DNA from 2 places in the Cobetia sp. 5-11-6-3 genome. Region 1 is predicted to be linked to the other one. Evidence: riboswitches for the same ligand, from Rfam matches in the RefSeq annotation. Region 1 holds a riboswitch; the other holds the start of a gene.
The links. Region 1 has a riboswitch for thiamine pyrophosphate ahead of tenA (thiaminase II). Riboswitches for the same ligand answer to the same signal wherever they lie in the genome.

Region 1 (6,806 bases):
ACCACTGGGGCTACGAGCATCCTCGCGAGCTGGTGGTCGCTGCCCGCGAAGGCAGCTTCCATGGCATGCCCTGGTATCAGTGGATCGATGGCCGCTGGCAGGCAGATGATTGCATCACGAGCGATTCACCGCGCGAACGTGACGAGATTGCACCGCCACTGGCCGAGATCCCCGCTCGCAGTGCGCCGATGGGTATCGCGGTGGTGCCGCCTGGGCATCCATTGGCTGCTGACATGGATGTCGTGGTGGCAGTCCACGGCAGCTGGGGCACGGCGCCCTCCGGCAAGGCGTGGGGAGACCCCGCCAGTCGTCGTGAGCCTCGCCTGCTGGGCCTCAAGCTGGCGACGCCAGACACTGAAGCACGCTTAGTGCCGGTACTGACCGGCCTGCAGGATGCCGCCAGCGGCGAGCGCTGGATACGCCCACTGGATGTAGCATTCGGCAAGGATGGCAGCCTCTACCTGACCAGCGATACCGGAGCCTCAGGACTCTATCGGATCACCTTCTCTCAGTGACCTCCAGCCGCCTCTGACTCGACACGGCGGCTCACGCGTTGATTCTTCGCCCAAGCGTTGAGCGAGCGTCTCGACGCTCTGCATCCATGGGGTGATCACATGCGTATGCTCTCAGGACGACGCCATCGCCGGAGCCTGCGCCATGACAAAGCCCTCCATCTTCTCGCCAGTTGCCAGACCTGCCCCCAGGGCTGTCCGTTCGGGCAGCGCCCTGACACGCACCCCGTGGCTGAGCATCATCATGCCAGTCCACAACGAGGCATCCGGTATCGTCTCGGCCTTGATCGCCTTGAGTCCACTGCGCGCGAGCGGGGATTGCGAGGTCATCGTGGTCGATGGCGGCTCCACGGATACTACCCGCGAGCTGGCAACGCCGCTGTGCGATCGCTGCCTGAGCAGTGATCCGGGCCGGGCAACGCAGATGAACGCCGGTGCCTCTCAGGCTCGTGGTCAATGGCTGCTGTTCCTGCATGCCGACACGCGCCTGCCGGCACATGTCCTCTCGGTACTGTCAGAGACCCTCGCCGAGCATCGCGAGTGCGACTGGGGTCGCTTCGATGTCGACATCGAAGGAGATTCTCCGCTGCTGCCCGTGATCGCCATGCTGATGAATCTGCGCTCGCGCCTGACCAGCATCAGCACGGGTGATCAGACCCAGTTCGTACGACGCTCCACCTTCGAGGCCATCGAGGGCTTTCCCGTCGTGCCCCTGATGGAGGACATCCAGCTGAGCGTCAGGCTCAAGCGACTGACCTCGCCGCTGAACCTCTCCGCCAGAGTCACCACCAGTGGAAGACGCTGGGAAACCCATGGCGTCTGTCGCACCATCCTCAAGATGTGGGGGCTGCGCCTGGCAGCCTGGGGTGGCGTATCTCCTGTCCGTCTGGCGCGCCTCTATGGATATGGTGCCGCCGCTCAGGCCTGCGAACAACGTGGCTTGCCTCATGCCTGAAGCCTCGCTTGCTGACAGGGAAACCGACACGGCCGCGTATGACATGCGCCCGACGCTCATCATCTTCGGCCGCCTGCCACTGGCCGGACAATGCAAGACGCGGCTGATCCCTGCCCTCGGTCCCGAGGGGGCGGCACGCCTCTACTCGCGCATGCTGCGCAGAATCGTTCAGCAGGCCTGCGCCTCACGCCTCGGCAAGGTGGTCGTGATGCTGACTCCCTCCCCCGAGCACGCTCGGCAGCAACCTGAGCTGGCAGCCCTGCTGACGGACCTTGAGGATCAGTGGCGTGCAGAGAGCATGGCGGCATATGGCAAGCGAATCACGCTCGAGGCACAGCCACAGGGTGGGCTTGGGGAGCGCATGCATCAGGCCATGCTGCGCCACCTGCCCGCAGGCCCCGTGCTGCTGATGGGCTCTGACCTGCCCGCATTGGACAGTCAACGTCTGCGCGAGGCGGCGCGGTGCCTGCATGACCATGAGGCGGTGCTGCAGCCCAGCGAAGACGGGGGATACGGATTGATTGGCCTGAAAGCAGCCTGCCCGGCGGCCTTCCAGCTGGATCACTGGAGCCATGCCGACGTGAGCCGGGAGACTCTTGCACTGCTGGCTCAGGCAGGCAGAAGCGTCGGTTGCCTGCCTGTCAGCTGGGATGTCGATGAGCCTCACGATCTGGTGCGCCTGAGGCGACACTTCCCAGCCCTGATGGCGAACCTCTCCTCCTGTCAGCCTGCATGACATCTTTCCTGCAGCGCATGACACGCTTCCCGCATCGCAGGAAGCCCTTTCAGCATCGCAGAAGGCCTCCCAAAGTCGCATGGGTTTTAGGGCGGCAGAGGCTTTTCCTGCACCGCAGGACTGTTACACTCGAGATATCGTGACGTCTGAGTCACAGCTTGACGGGGTGCCGGTAAGACCGGCTGAGATGTCATTCGCACTGTTCGAGGCCTTGCATCGAGGTGCGTGAATGACGATCCCGCCGAACCTGATCCGGTTAGTACCGGCGTAGGGATCAAGCGCGAAGTGTTGCCGCACATCATCTTCACCTCTTCCAGGTGAACGCCGCACCTCCCCCCGCTTTTTCCCTGCAGATTGCCGGACCTGACCACGCTCGAGCCAGACCTTTGCCACTCCATCACGGATTGGCAGCACGCTCACCGAGGGATGCGTCGATGCCCAGCTTTTCAGACCTGACCAGTGCCTGCGCCGAGGAATGGCGCGACTATCTCGAGCATGACTTCGTTCGCCAGCTCGGGGAAGGTCGTCTGCCAGAGGAGTCCTTCCGCCATTACCTGCAGCAGGACTACCTGTTCCTGATCCACTTCGCGCGCGCCTGGGCGCTTGCCGCCTACAAGAGCCGCACCCTCGCGGAGCTGCGTCAGGCCACGGCCAGTCTCGACACCATTCTCAATACCGAGCTCGACCTGCATATCGGCTACTGCAGCGAGTGGGGCATCAGCGAGGATGACCTGAGTGAGCTGCCGGAATCCCGCGCCACCCTGGCCTATACCCGTTACGTACTGGATTGCGGCCAGCGCGGCGATCTTCTCGATCTTCACGTGGCGCTCGCGCCTTGCCTGATCGGCTACGGCGAGATCGCCGAGTGGCTGCTGGATCAGGACACCACCGAGATCGAGGACAATCCGTACGCGGACTGGATCGCGATGTACTCCAGCGATGAGTTCAAGGAAGCGGTGGACGCCGAACGTGAATGGCTGGACGCTCGGCTCTCGGAGGTCTCGGAGCGCCGGCTGGGCGAACTGGTCGATGTCTTCCGCGATGCGACACGTCTCGAGATCGACTTCTGGCAGATGGGCCTTGATCGCGACTGATCCGTGGCAGGCCGTCGCCTGACAGGCCGCGCCTGCGCGAACGGAAGACACACCGATTTTCATCGGCCTGGAAACGTGGTCCTCTCGCCAATCATCCAGACACACCACAGGCCATCAGAGCCTGAATGCGAGCACGATGACCTGGGCCAGCACAACGCTCAGCACAGGTCATGCCCGCATTGAATTCTGAGCACGCTTGACGGGGTGCCGGTGGAACCGGCTGAGATCCTGCATGCATCACCTCGCCGCCAAATGGGCGAGGCTGCCAGCAAGGGGTCCCGTGGAACCTGAACCGGTTAGGACCGGCGTAGGAATCAAGCTGATGGTCAGCCGCTGCCCGCGGCCGCCTCGCTCCCGGGCCACCTGTTGGCAAGGAGTCGGCGATGGCCATCCTCTCCCTGCGCACGGTCTTCCCATGATGACGTCTGCCGTGACGTCGCCCTTTGAGGAGACCTGCATGAGCACTACCCCCACGACTCAAGATCCGCAAGCCACCAACGCCGCAGAACCGTCGCTCGCCCCCCAGCCTGAGGCTGCGCCGAAGGCGCGCGCACGTGCCGGTCGCAAGGATGGCAGTCGCCATCTCGCCAGTGAAGCCCGCGTCGACGCCGCCGCCATCGCGCCGCTGAGCGGCTCGCGCAAGATCTATATCGAAGGCTCTCGCCCGGACATCCGCGTGCCCATGCGCGAGATCGGCTGCTCGCCGACCCAGACCTCCAGCGGTCTGGAAGAGAATCCGCCGATCGTCGTCTACGATACCTCCGGCCCCTACACCGACCCGGCGGTCGAGATCGACATTCGTCGCGGGCTGGCACCGCTGCGCGAGAAGTGGATCGAGGAACGCGGCGATACCGAACAGCTCAATCAGCTGAGCAGCGAATATGGTCGCGTGCGCCAGGCCGACCTGCGCCTGTCGTCCCTGCGTTTCGAGCTGGACCACCGCCCGCGTCGTGCCCTGCCGGGCAAGAATGTCACCCAGCTGCACTATGCGCGCCAGGGCATCATCACGCCGGAGATGGAGTACATCGCGATTCGTGAGAATCAGCGTCGTATCGCGCTGCGTGAGGAATATCAGGGCAGCGACTCCGTCGAGAGCATTCTGGGCCACCAGCACCCGGGTCACAGCTTCGGCGCCAACCTGCCCGACGAGATCACCGCCGAATTCGTGCGTGAGGAAGTCGCGCGTGGCCGCGCCATCATTCCCGCCAACATCAATCACCCGGAAAGCGAGCCGATGATCATCGGCCGCAACTTCCTGGTGAAGGTCAACGGCAACCTGGGCAACTCGGCGGTCACCTCCTCCATCGAGGAAGAGGTCGACAAGATGACCTGGGCGATCCGCTGGGGCTCCGACACCGTGATGGATCTCTCGACCGGCGCCAACATCCACGAGACCCGTGAATGGATTCTGCGCAACTCTCCCGTGCCCATCGGCACGGTGCCGATCTATCAGGCGCTGGAGAAGGTCGATGGCGTGGCCGAGAATCTCGACTGGGAGATCTTCCGCGACACGCTGATCGAGCAGGCCGAGCAAGGCGTCGACTACTTCACCATCCACGCCGGCGTCCTGCTGCGCTATGTGCCGCTGACCGCCAGCCGCGTGACCGGCATCGTCTCGCGCGGTGGCTCCATCATGGCCAAGTGGTGTCTGGCGCATCACGAGGAAAGCTTCCTCTATCGCCACTTCGAGGACATCTGCGAGATCTGCAAGGCCTACGACATCAGCCTGTCACTGGGCGATGGCCTGCGCCCGGGCTCGGTGGCCGATGCCAATGACGCCGCCCAGTTCGGCGAGCTCGAGACGCTCGGCGAGCTGACGAAGATCGCCTGGCAGCACGATGTCCAGGTCATGATCGAAGGTCCGGGTCACGTGCCGATGCACCTGATCAAGGAGAACATGGACAAGCAGCTCAGCGAGTGCGACGAGGCGCCCTTCTACACCCTCGGCCCGCTGACCACCGACATCGCCCCGGGCTACGACCACATCACCTCCGGTATCGGTGCCGCGATGATCGGCTGGTTCGGCTGCGCCATGCTCTGCTACGTGACCCCCAAGGAGCACCTGGGCCTGCCCAACAAGGACGACGTCAAGACTGGCATCATCACCTACAAGATCGCCGCGCATGCCGCGGACCTGGCCAAGGGGCATCCGGGCGCGCAACGTCGTGACAATGCACTCTCCAAGGCACGCTTCGAGTTCCGCTGGGAAGACCAGTTCAATCTGGGCCTTGACCCGGACACCGCGCGCAGCTTCCACGACGAGACGCTGCCCAAGGATTCGGCCAAGGTCGCCCACTTCTGCTCCATGTGCGGGCCGAAGTTCTGCTCGATGAAGATCACCCAGGAAGTCCGCGACTACGCCAACGAACACGGCCTGACCGGTGACGCCGACAGCGTGATGGCCGGCATGCAGGAGCAGGCTGACAAGTTCAAGCGCGAAGGCAGCCAGCTCTATCAGGAGGTATAGGTAGAGAGACTGGCGCACGAAAGGCTGACGTGCTGAGCCGCACGAAAAACGCCCCGACCATCACTGGTCGGGGCGTTTTCAATGGCCTGCTGCCAACCGCTCATGACGTGTCATGAGCGTGATCCAGAGATCACGTGCGGCTGGTGACTTCCAGCAGGTGATAACCGAACTGGGTCTTCACCGGGCCCTGCACGGTGTTGATCGGTGCGCTGAACACGACTTCGTCGAATTCCTTGACCATCATGCCCGGGCCGAAGGCGCCCAGGTCACCGCCACTGCGACCGGACGGGCAGGAGGAGTGCTCGCGAGCGGCATCAGCGAAATCGCGGCCGTTCTCGATTTCGGTCTTGAGAGCTGCACACTGTTCTTCGCTGGAAACGAGAATATGACGCGCTGTGGCCTGTGCCATGTCTATCACCTGTCACTGATCGAATAAATGCCGCCGGCAATCACCGGCGGCGTGGCAGCACATTGTGGCCCAAGGCGACGCTCGCCGCTAGCGTCGCGCGCCTCCCCACCTCCCCAGCGATGCCTCAGACGCGCGAACGCCCACCCGGAAGACCGGATGGGCGTTGAGGACGCTCGCCTGAGAGCGTCGGCAGCAGTCGCTTACTTGGCGACTTTCTGCATGGCCTCGGAGGCGGACTTGGCATTGTTCTCTGCCAGTTCCTGACCTTTCTTGGCGTATTCCTGGTTCAGCTCGACCACCTTCTGGGTGTCGTTCTGAAGCTTCTCGCCCAGAGACTTGACCGTCTCCTGCTGTTCCTTGACGAAGTTCTTCAGGCCTTCGCTGTCCTTGATCTCGAGCATGGAACGCGCCTGCGCCATGGAGGTGTCAACGTAGGACTTGGTCAGATCCATCTGGGCGCTGACCAGCTTCTCGCTGTAATCGAGGCTCAGGGCGCTGAAAGCACGCAGCGGAGCGAAGAACATGTCGTCGAACTGCTGAGTGGTCTTCTCAAGATTGGTGTTGAACATGGGGCACCCTCCAGGGTTTGGCATCACACGGAAAATGAAGCGGAGCTTTGCTCCGTTGGCTACC
Region 2 (6,806 bases), on a different contig from region 1:
CCCGGATGATTGCCGATCATCAGGCCACACAGATAGATGGCCAGGAAGCCACTGCCACCGAGCTCATTGGTCGTCGCGAACAGGCTCAGGCCCAGCGCCAGCGCCAGCAGGGAATAGAGGCCGGGCGCCAGATCCAGATAGCGCATCAGACGGGCGATCAACCAGCCACCGGCGATCCCCATGCCCGCGCCGACCCCGAACTGCAGCGCGAAGCTCATGAGTCCGGCGGCGACCCCCGACAGCTGTCCGGTCAGTATCTCGGCCAGAGTGATGGTGAGGAAGATGGCCATCGGGTCGTTGGTACCGGACTCGATCTCCAGCGTCGCCCCGACCCGCTCATTGAGGTGCACCCCCTGCCCGCCCAGTAGCGAGAAGACCGCCGCGGCGTCGGTAGAGCCGACGATGGCCCCGACCAGCAGGCCTTCGATCAGGGTGAGGTCAAACAGCCACATGGCCAGCAGCCCCACCAGCCCGCTGGTCATGAAGACCCCGACGGTCGCCAGCACCAATGCCGGCTTGAGACCCGCGCGGAAGGTCGAGAGACGGGTGCGCAGACCGCCATCGAGCAGAATGAGTGCCAACGCCAGATTGCCGATCAGGTACGCGGTAGAGGCATCATCGAACTGGATGCCGAGCACGCCATCCTCCCCCGCCAGCATGCCGAGTCCCAGGAACAGCAACAGCAGGGGCATGCCGAGACGAGCCGAGACCCGACTTGCCAGCACGCTCAAGGCGATGAGCATGCCCGCCAGCAAGAAGTAATAGTTCAGATTCTCTACCACGTGTGCTCCCCCGCCATTCCCGGCACCAAGTCTCGAATCACGTCTGCGACGGCCCAGAGACAGTATTCCATGTCAGCGACGAGGCTGCAGAGAAATTTCTCAAATATTCATGGACTTGCGATCAACATGTCAGGCTTCTCGGCGACACCCAGGCCGGGGCTGCCGCCAGCTCGGCGTAGCGGGTCGGACCGAAGGCTTCCATCGCCCACAACAGGGCTCGGCACAGCTCACGCTGACCGCCGATATCGACCATGCGCCCATGACGCGAATAACCGGCGAGGAAGGCCTCACGCTGACTCGGCGTCTCCAGCAACAACTCGATCAGTGCCCAGTCGAACTCGATCGGGGCCCACACCAGTGCCTCCCAGTCGCTCCATACCCAGCCGGTGGCGGCGCACAGATATTGGTCCGCGCGCAGGTCCGGCAGACTCCAGACGGCGCGAGCGGGATGCGAGAAGGTGCGTGATGGCAGGTCCCCCAGCTCGTGGGACAGGGGATGGCGCGCGAGAAAACGCGTCACGCGGGCATTCCAATGCAGCAACGGCATGGGCTGGGCAAGGGGCTGACCAAAGCCGGACACGGTGTCCTGATGCAGCCGCCCGACCTGATCTCCCAGCAACTCACAGAAGGTGTCACTGAGATCACTGGGCTGACCGCTGGACCACGGCAGATGCCAGACGGGCGCGCCATCGAGACGCCCCAGATAGGTCAGCGGCAGCGGAGGGATGGGCAAACGCGCCGGCAACGCGCCCGCCAGCCGTGTCAGGGCCTCAGGTTGCGCCCAGCGATCGGCGCCGAAGACACCGCGCATCGCTCGCCAGAAGGGGTCGTGATCCGGGCCGGTCCGCGCCAGCTTGATCAGGCCGGGGGTGCCGCCACGCTGTCGCCACAACCAGTTGGCACTATCCGGCCAGGCAAGTGCCAGCGGCTCCAGCGCATGCCCCAGATAGGTGGAAAGACGGCGAGTCAGCGCATCCTCCGGCCAGCCATTGGGCACGGATGTCGCGTCTGGCATCACGGGTCGCCGCGGTGGCACGGGATAACCGCTGGAGCAGGTCGAGAGATCCGGGGTATCAGGCATGTTGATCTCCTTGAGGCTGCGATACCTCGATAGCATACCCAACACCGGGCCATGCAGCATAGCCACACGACAGCCACCCCGACGATGGCAGGGATGCAACCGGCGGGCAGGTGACGGTACACTGTCGGCCTGGATGGGGGTGCCCGAAAGTGGGCTGAGAGCCGATGCGTCACGTCGCATGGCAACCCCTGGAACCTGATCCGGTTGATACCGGCGGAGGGAATTCCGGTCACCTGCCCAAGCGTCAGGCGCCCTGCGTGCTTCCTCCCCTCGGCATGCCGCCTGACCACGGATGACACTGTGTCGCTGGGACTCTCCCTCAACAACGCTCGCATCGATTACGCCAGCCATACGCTGTTTCGTGATCTGTCGGCGCGTCTGGATGCCGGAAGCTGGACGGCCTTGCTGGGCCGCTCAGGCTGCGGCAAGAGCTCACTGCTGCGCCTGCTGGCCGGCCTCGAGATGCCCGACCATCACACGCTGGAACTCACCACCGATGATGGCAAGCCACTGGCGGGTCGCGTCGCCTGGATGGCGCAGCAGGACCTGCTGCTGCCCTGGCGCCGGGTGCTGGACAACCTGTGTCTGGGAGATGATCTCCATCGTCGCCCTCGCGATACCGAGCGGGCCCGCGAACTGCTGGCAGCGGTGGGTCTGGAGGGGCGCGAGCAGGCCTGGCCAGACGCCCTCTCCGGCGGGCAACGCCAACGCGTCGCATTGGCGCGAACGCTCTACCAACAGGCTCCGGTGGTGATGATGGATGAGCCCTTCTCCGCAGTGGACGCCATCACGCGACTCGAACTGCATGATCTCGCCAGCCGGCTGCTGGACGGACGCACCGTGCTGATGGTCACGCATGACCCGCTCGAGGCGCTGCGCCTGGCCGACCAACTGCTGGTACTGCGCCCGGGCCACGACAGCCAGCAGGGGGCAGTGCTCGACCGCTTGCCGGGGCTCTCGCCGCCTCGCCCGGTGCCGCTGGACCTGCCCGCCTTGCAGCAGGCCCAGTCCGAATTGATCACACGCCTGCGCGACGGCGAGGAGACGCCATGAAACGCCTGCATGCTCTGCGTCATCTCGCCATCAGCGCCGCCGTCCTGCTGGGACTCTGGCAACTGGTGATCATCACCACGGCCGTACCGCCCTACATCCTGCCAGCGCCACTGGCAGTCGCGGAGGTGCTGGTCCGTCAGGCCCCGATGCTGGCACACCACGCCGGCATCACCTTCGCCGAGATTCTTGGCGGGCTGGTACTGGGGGTCCTTCTCGGACTGAGCACCGCGCTGGCACTGGCGTTCATCCCTCGTCTGCGGCGCACCCTGCTGCCATTGCTGCTGATCAGCCAGGTGATTCCGCTGTTCGCCATCGCTCCACTGCTGGTGCTGTGGCTGGGCTATGACATGCTCTCCAAGGTCGTGATGGCCACGCTGATCATCTATTTCCCCGTGGCCTCCACCGGCTACGACGGCCTGCGCCAGACCCCTCAGGGCTGGCTGGATCTCGCCCACACCCTGGGTGCCAGCCCGTGGCGACTGCTGCTGCATGTCCAACTGCCCGCCGCGCTGCCGGCATTGGCCTCCGGCGTGCGCATGGCAGCGACAGCCGCCCCCATCGGGGCCGTCATCGGTGAGTGGGCCGGCGCAAGCCAGGGCCTCGGCTATCTGATGCTCAATGCCAATGCCCGGATGGAAATCGACCTGATGTTCGCCGCTCTGCTGGTGCTGGTCGCCTTTTCGCTGCTGCTGTATTTCACGCTGGATGCCCTGCTGCGTCGCCTGATGCCCTGGCATCGGGATCGCCTGACCCGTTTGAACTGAGCGCTTCCGGCTGCCAGGCGATGCCCTGACGGCCTCACATTCTCGACACCACAAGGAATACCGCCATGCCATTCTCGCCATCGGCGATCCGCCGTTCCGGCAAGCTGTCCTGCCTCTTCGCGACGCTGCTGACAACCCTCAGCCTGAGCACCTTCGCCCTGTCAGCCGAGACTGGCGCCAGCGCCGAGCCCCAGGCCCCGACCGCCAGTGACAGTGCAGCGGCAGCGGTCACCAAGACCGGGCAGGACGGTGCCACCCTCGAGCCAGACGCTTCTGCCAAGCAGGCTGCCGAGACCGAGCAACAGACCCGCCCCGCCGCTGGCGATGTGCAGGACCCGCAAGCGGCCGCCACCGATGCCAAGCCCCTCACGCACCTCAAGGTCATGCTCGACTGGTACACCAATCCTGGCCACGGGCCGCTGGTGCTGGCTCAGGAACTGGGCCTGTTCAAGCAACATGGTCTGGACGTCGAGCTGATCGCCCCGGCAGACCCCAGCGTCCCCCCCAAGCTTGCCGCAGCGGAGCGCGTCGACATCGCCATCAGCTATCAGCCCCAGCTGCACCTGCAGGTGGATCAAGGGCTGCCGCTGGTGCGCATCGGCACGCTGGTGGCCACCCCGCTCAACGTGGTGGTCGTGCGCGCGGACAGTGACATCCAGTCGATGGCCGACCTCAAGGGCAAGCGTGTCGGCTATTCCGTCGGTGGCGTGGAGGAAGTCCTGCTGTCCACCATGCTCCAGAACAGCGGCCTGACACTGGATGACATCACCCTGACCAACGTCAACTTCTCGCTGACGCCGTCACTGCTGACCCGCAAGGTCGACGCCGTCACCGGGGCATTCCGCAACTTCGAACTCGCCCAGATGGCACAGGAAGGCGTCAAGGGCCGCGCCTTCTACATCGAGGAAGAAGGCGTGCCGACGTATGACGAACTGATCTTCGTCGCCAACAGCGACAGCTATTCTCGCAAGCACGAGCAGTACGCCGCCTTCCTGTCCGCCGTCGGTGAAGCCACCGCCTGGATGATCAACCACCCTGACAAGGGCTGGAAGCTGTTCCGCGAGTCCGACCCGGCACTCGATACCGCGCTCAACAAGAAAGCCTGGTATGCCACCTTGCCGCGCTTCGCCCTGCGTCCGGCCGCACTGGATGCCGGCCGCTACCGTGACTTCGAGAACTTCCTGTACGAGCGCGGCATGATCAAGCAGCGCCAGTCACTCGACCACCTGGCCATCGACGTCAACGCGCCCTGAATAGACGGCCGATGACAGACACGACGACGCCCTGCCGGTTTCCCGACAGGGCGTCGTTTGCTTTCCGCCAGATGACGCGAGGATGTCCCCGCCCTTGCCTCCCGAGACCTTCCTGTCAGCGCCTGCCATCCACCGGACTGCCGGCAGACGCCCGCCTGGCCAGACGCCGCGCCAGCCACGCCATCAGCACAGGCTGGATCACCAGCGCGACCACCAGCACCGCCACGAGCAGTGGCATGCCCTCAAGGGCGCCACCCGGCGAGCTGACCAGCAGCGCCGCCCCGAGATAACTGCCCGCGGCAGAACTCAGGTGCTGAACGGCGCTCTGGGTGCTGGTGAAGGCGGCCCGCTCGTGCTCGGCAGGAATGAAGCTGTTGAGCGTGTTCTGTGCCACCCGCCGCGCCGAGGAGAACAGCATGTAGGCACCGAACCCCACCCACACCAGCGACGGCCCGGGCGAATGAAGCAGGAAGGCCCAGCCCACCAGCGCCGTCAGCAGACAGGTGATGGTGCCGGGCCAGACACTGCCGAAGCGATCACACAGCCGCCCGGTCAGCTGCATGCCCACCAGCGACAGTCCGCCTCCGATCATGTAGAGCCCGCCGAGATCCTCGCGAGGCAGATCGAGATTGAACAGCAGATAGCTGGAGAGATTGGGAATCACCAGGAAGTTGCTGAACATCGCGGTGGCGATCAGCGCCAGCCCGAGCCGGTGATTCGGCTGCGCGAGAATGGTGGCGATGGAGGTACCGGCGCGACTGCGAGGATTGTCCAGATGCCCCCGGATCGGCGGCAGCACCCAGGCCAGCAACCCGCAGACCAGCAACGCCAGCAGCGCGACGGCCCGGAATGGCGCCTGCCAGCCAAAGCCTTCGGACAACCACAGCGCGAAGGGCAGCCCCAGCACCGAGGCCACCGAGAAGGCCCCCATCACCATCCCCATGGCGCGCCCACGCCGGATTCCCGGCACGACATCGATCACGATGGCCAGTGCCGTGGCCGCCGCCGGCCCACCGAACAGCCCGCCCAGCATGCGCGCGGCCAGCAGCGTCTCGAATCCGGTGGCGAAGCTCGCGATCAGATGACACAGCGCGGCACCGAACAGAAAGCCCAGCACGGCCCAGCGACGATCGAAACGATCCGCATGCCGCGTCCACAGCAAGGTACCCACCGCCGCTGCCAGCGGGTAGCTGCCGACGATGTAGCCTAGGTGGTCCAGCGGAATGTCCAGCGACTGCGCGAAATCCGGCCCCAATGCCATCACCATGGTGAAGCCCATGATGACGGCGAACTGCAGCAGCGTGACCAGCGCGATCACCAGACGCTCGTGGCGCGTCACCGGTATCGTGCCGTCTTCGTCAGGCACGCGAGGCGCCGCCAACGGCGCAGGCGTATGACGTGAGCCGCTCAAGCGCGTGCGACGCGTTCAAGAAACGTCTCGACGGCCTGCTGGAACTCGCTCGCTCGCTCGGCATGCAGCCAGTGGCCGGCATCCAGCGAGGCATCTTCCAGGCGCGGGAAGCGCTCACGCATTGCCTGGAGCCCGTCGGCCTGCACGTAATTGGAACGTTCGCCCCACAGCAGTAGGGCCGGCAGTTCCACCTCGTCGTGTGCCTGAGGCGCCTCGACGATCTGGGGGTAACCCGCCGCGATGTGATCGAGCCCGACTCGCCAGCCCATGCTGCCGTCCTCATCGCGCACCAGGTTGGTGGCGAGGAACTGACGGATAGCCGGCGTTTCCACATGGCGTGCCATCACGTTGTCAGCGTCCTTTCGCGAGGCAGGACGCGCCTCACGCACGGCCTCGAAGGCAGCAAATATCTCATCGTGCCCGTGTCCGTAAGCGATGGGCGCGATATCGGCCACCACGAGA

Region 2: another riboswitch for thiamine pyrophosphate. It lies ahead of HXS66_RS00855 (ABC transporter ATP-binding protein); the one in region 1 lies ahead of tenA (thiaminase II).

Annotation. Positions count from the first base shown of each region.
Region 1 is NZ_BLWJ01000003.1:230,824-237,629, forward strand. Features, by position in the region: gene HXS66_RS06875 (sorbosone dehydrogenase family protein) at 1-515, shown strand, start outside; gene HXS66_RS06880 (TIGR04283 family arsenosugar biosynthesis glycosyltransferase) at 658-1,467, shown strand; gene HXS66_RS06885 (TIGR04282 family arsenosugar biosynthesis glycosyltransferase) at 1,511-2,203, shown strand; TPP riboswitch at 2,356-2,494, shown strand; gene tenA (thiaminase II) at 2,638-3,297, shown strand; TPP riboswitch at 3,488-3,628, shown strand; gene thiC (phosphomethylpyrimidine synthase ThiC) at 3,755-5,764, shown strand; gene HXS66_RS06900 (peptidylprolyl isomerase) at 5,895-6,173, opposite strand; gene HXS66_RS06905 (phasin family protein) at 6,374-6,742, opposite strand.
Region 2 is NZ_BLWJ01000001.1:225,874-232,679, forward strand. Features, by position in the region: gene HXS66_RS00845 (potassium/proton antiporter) at 1-782, opposite strand, end outside; gene HXS66_RS00850 (hypothetical protein) at 904-1,863, opposite strand; TPP riboswitch at 1,989-2,102, shown strand; gene HXS66_RS00855 (ABC transporter ATP-binding protein) at 2,164-2,916, shown strand; gene HXS66_RS00860 (ABC transporter permease) at 2,913-3,680, shown strand; gene HXS66_RS00865 (ABC transporter substrate-binding protein) at 3,746-4,933, shown strand; gene HXS66_RS00870 (MFS transporter) at 5,049-6,299, opposite strand; gene HXS66_RS00875 (alpha/beta fold hydrolase) at 6,341-6,806, opposite strand, start outside.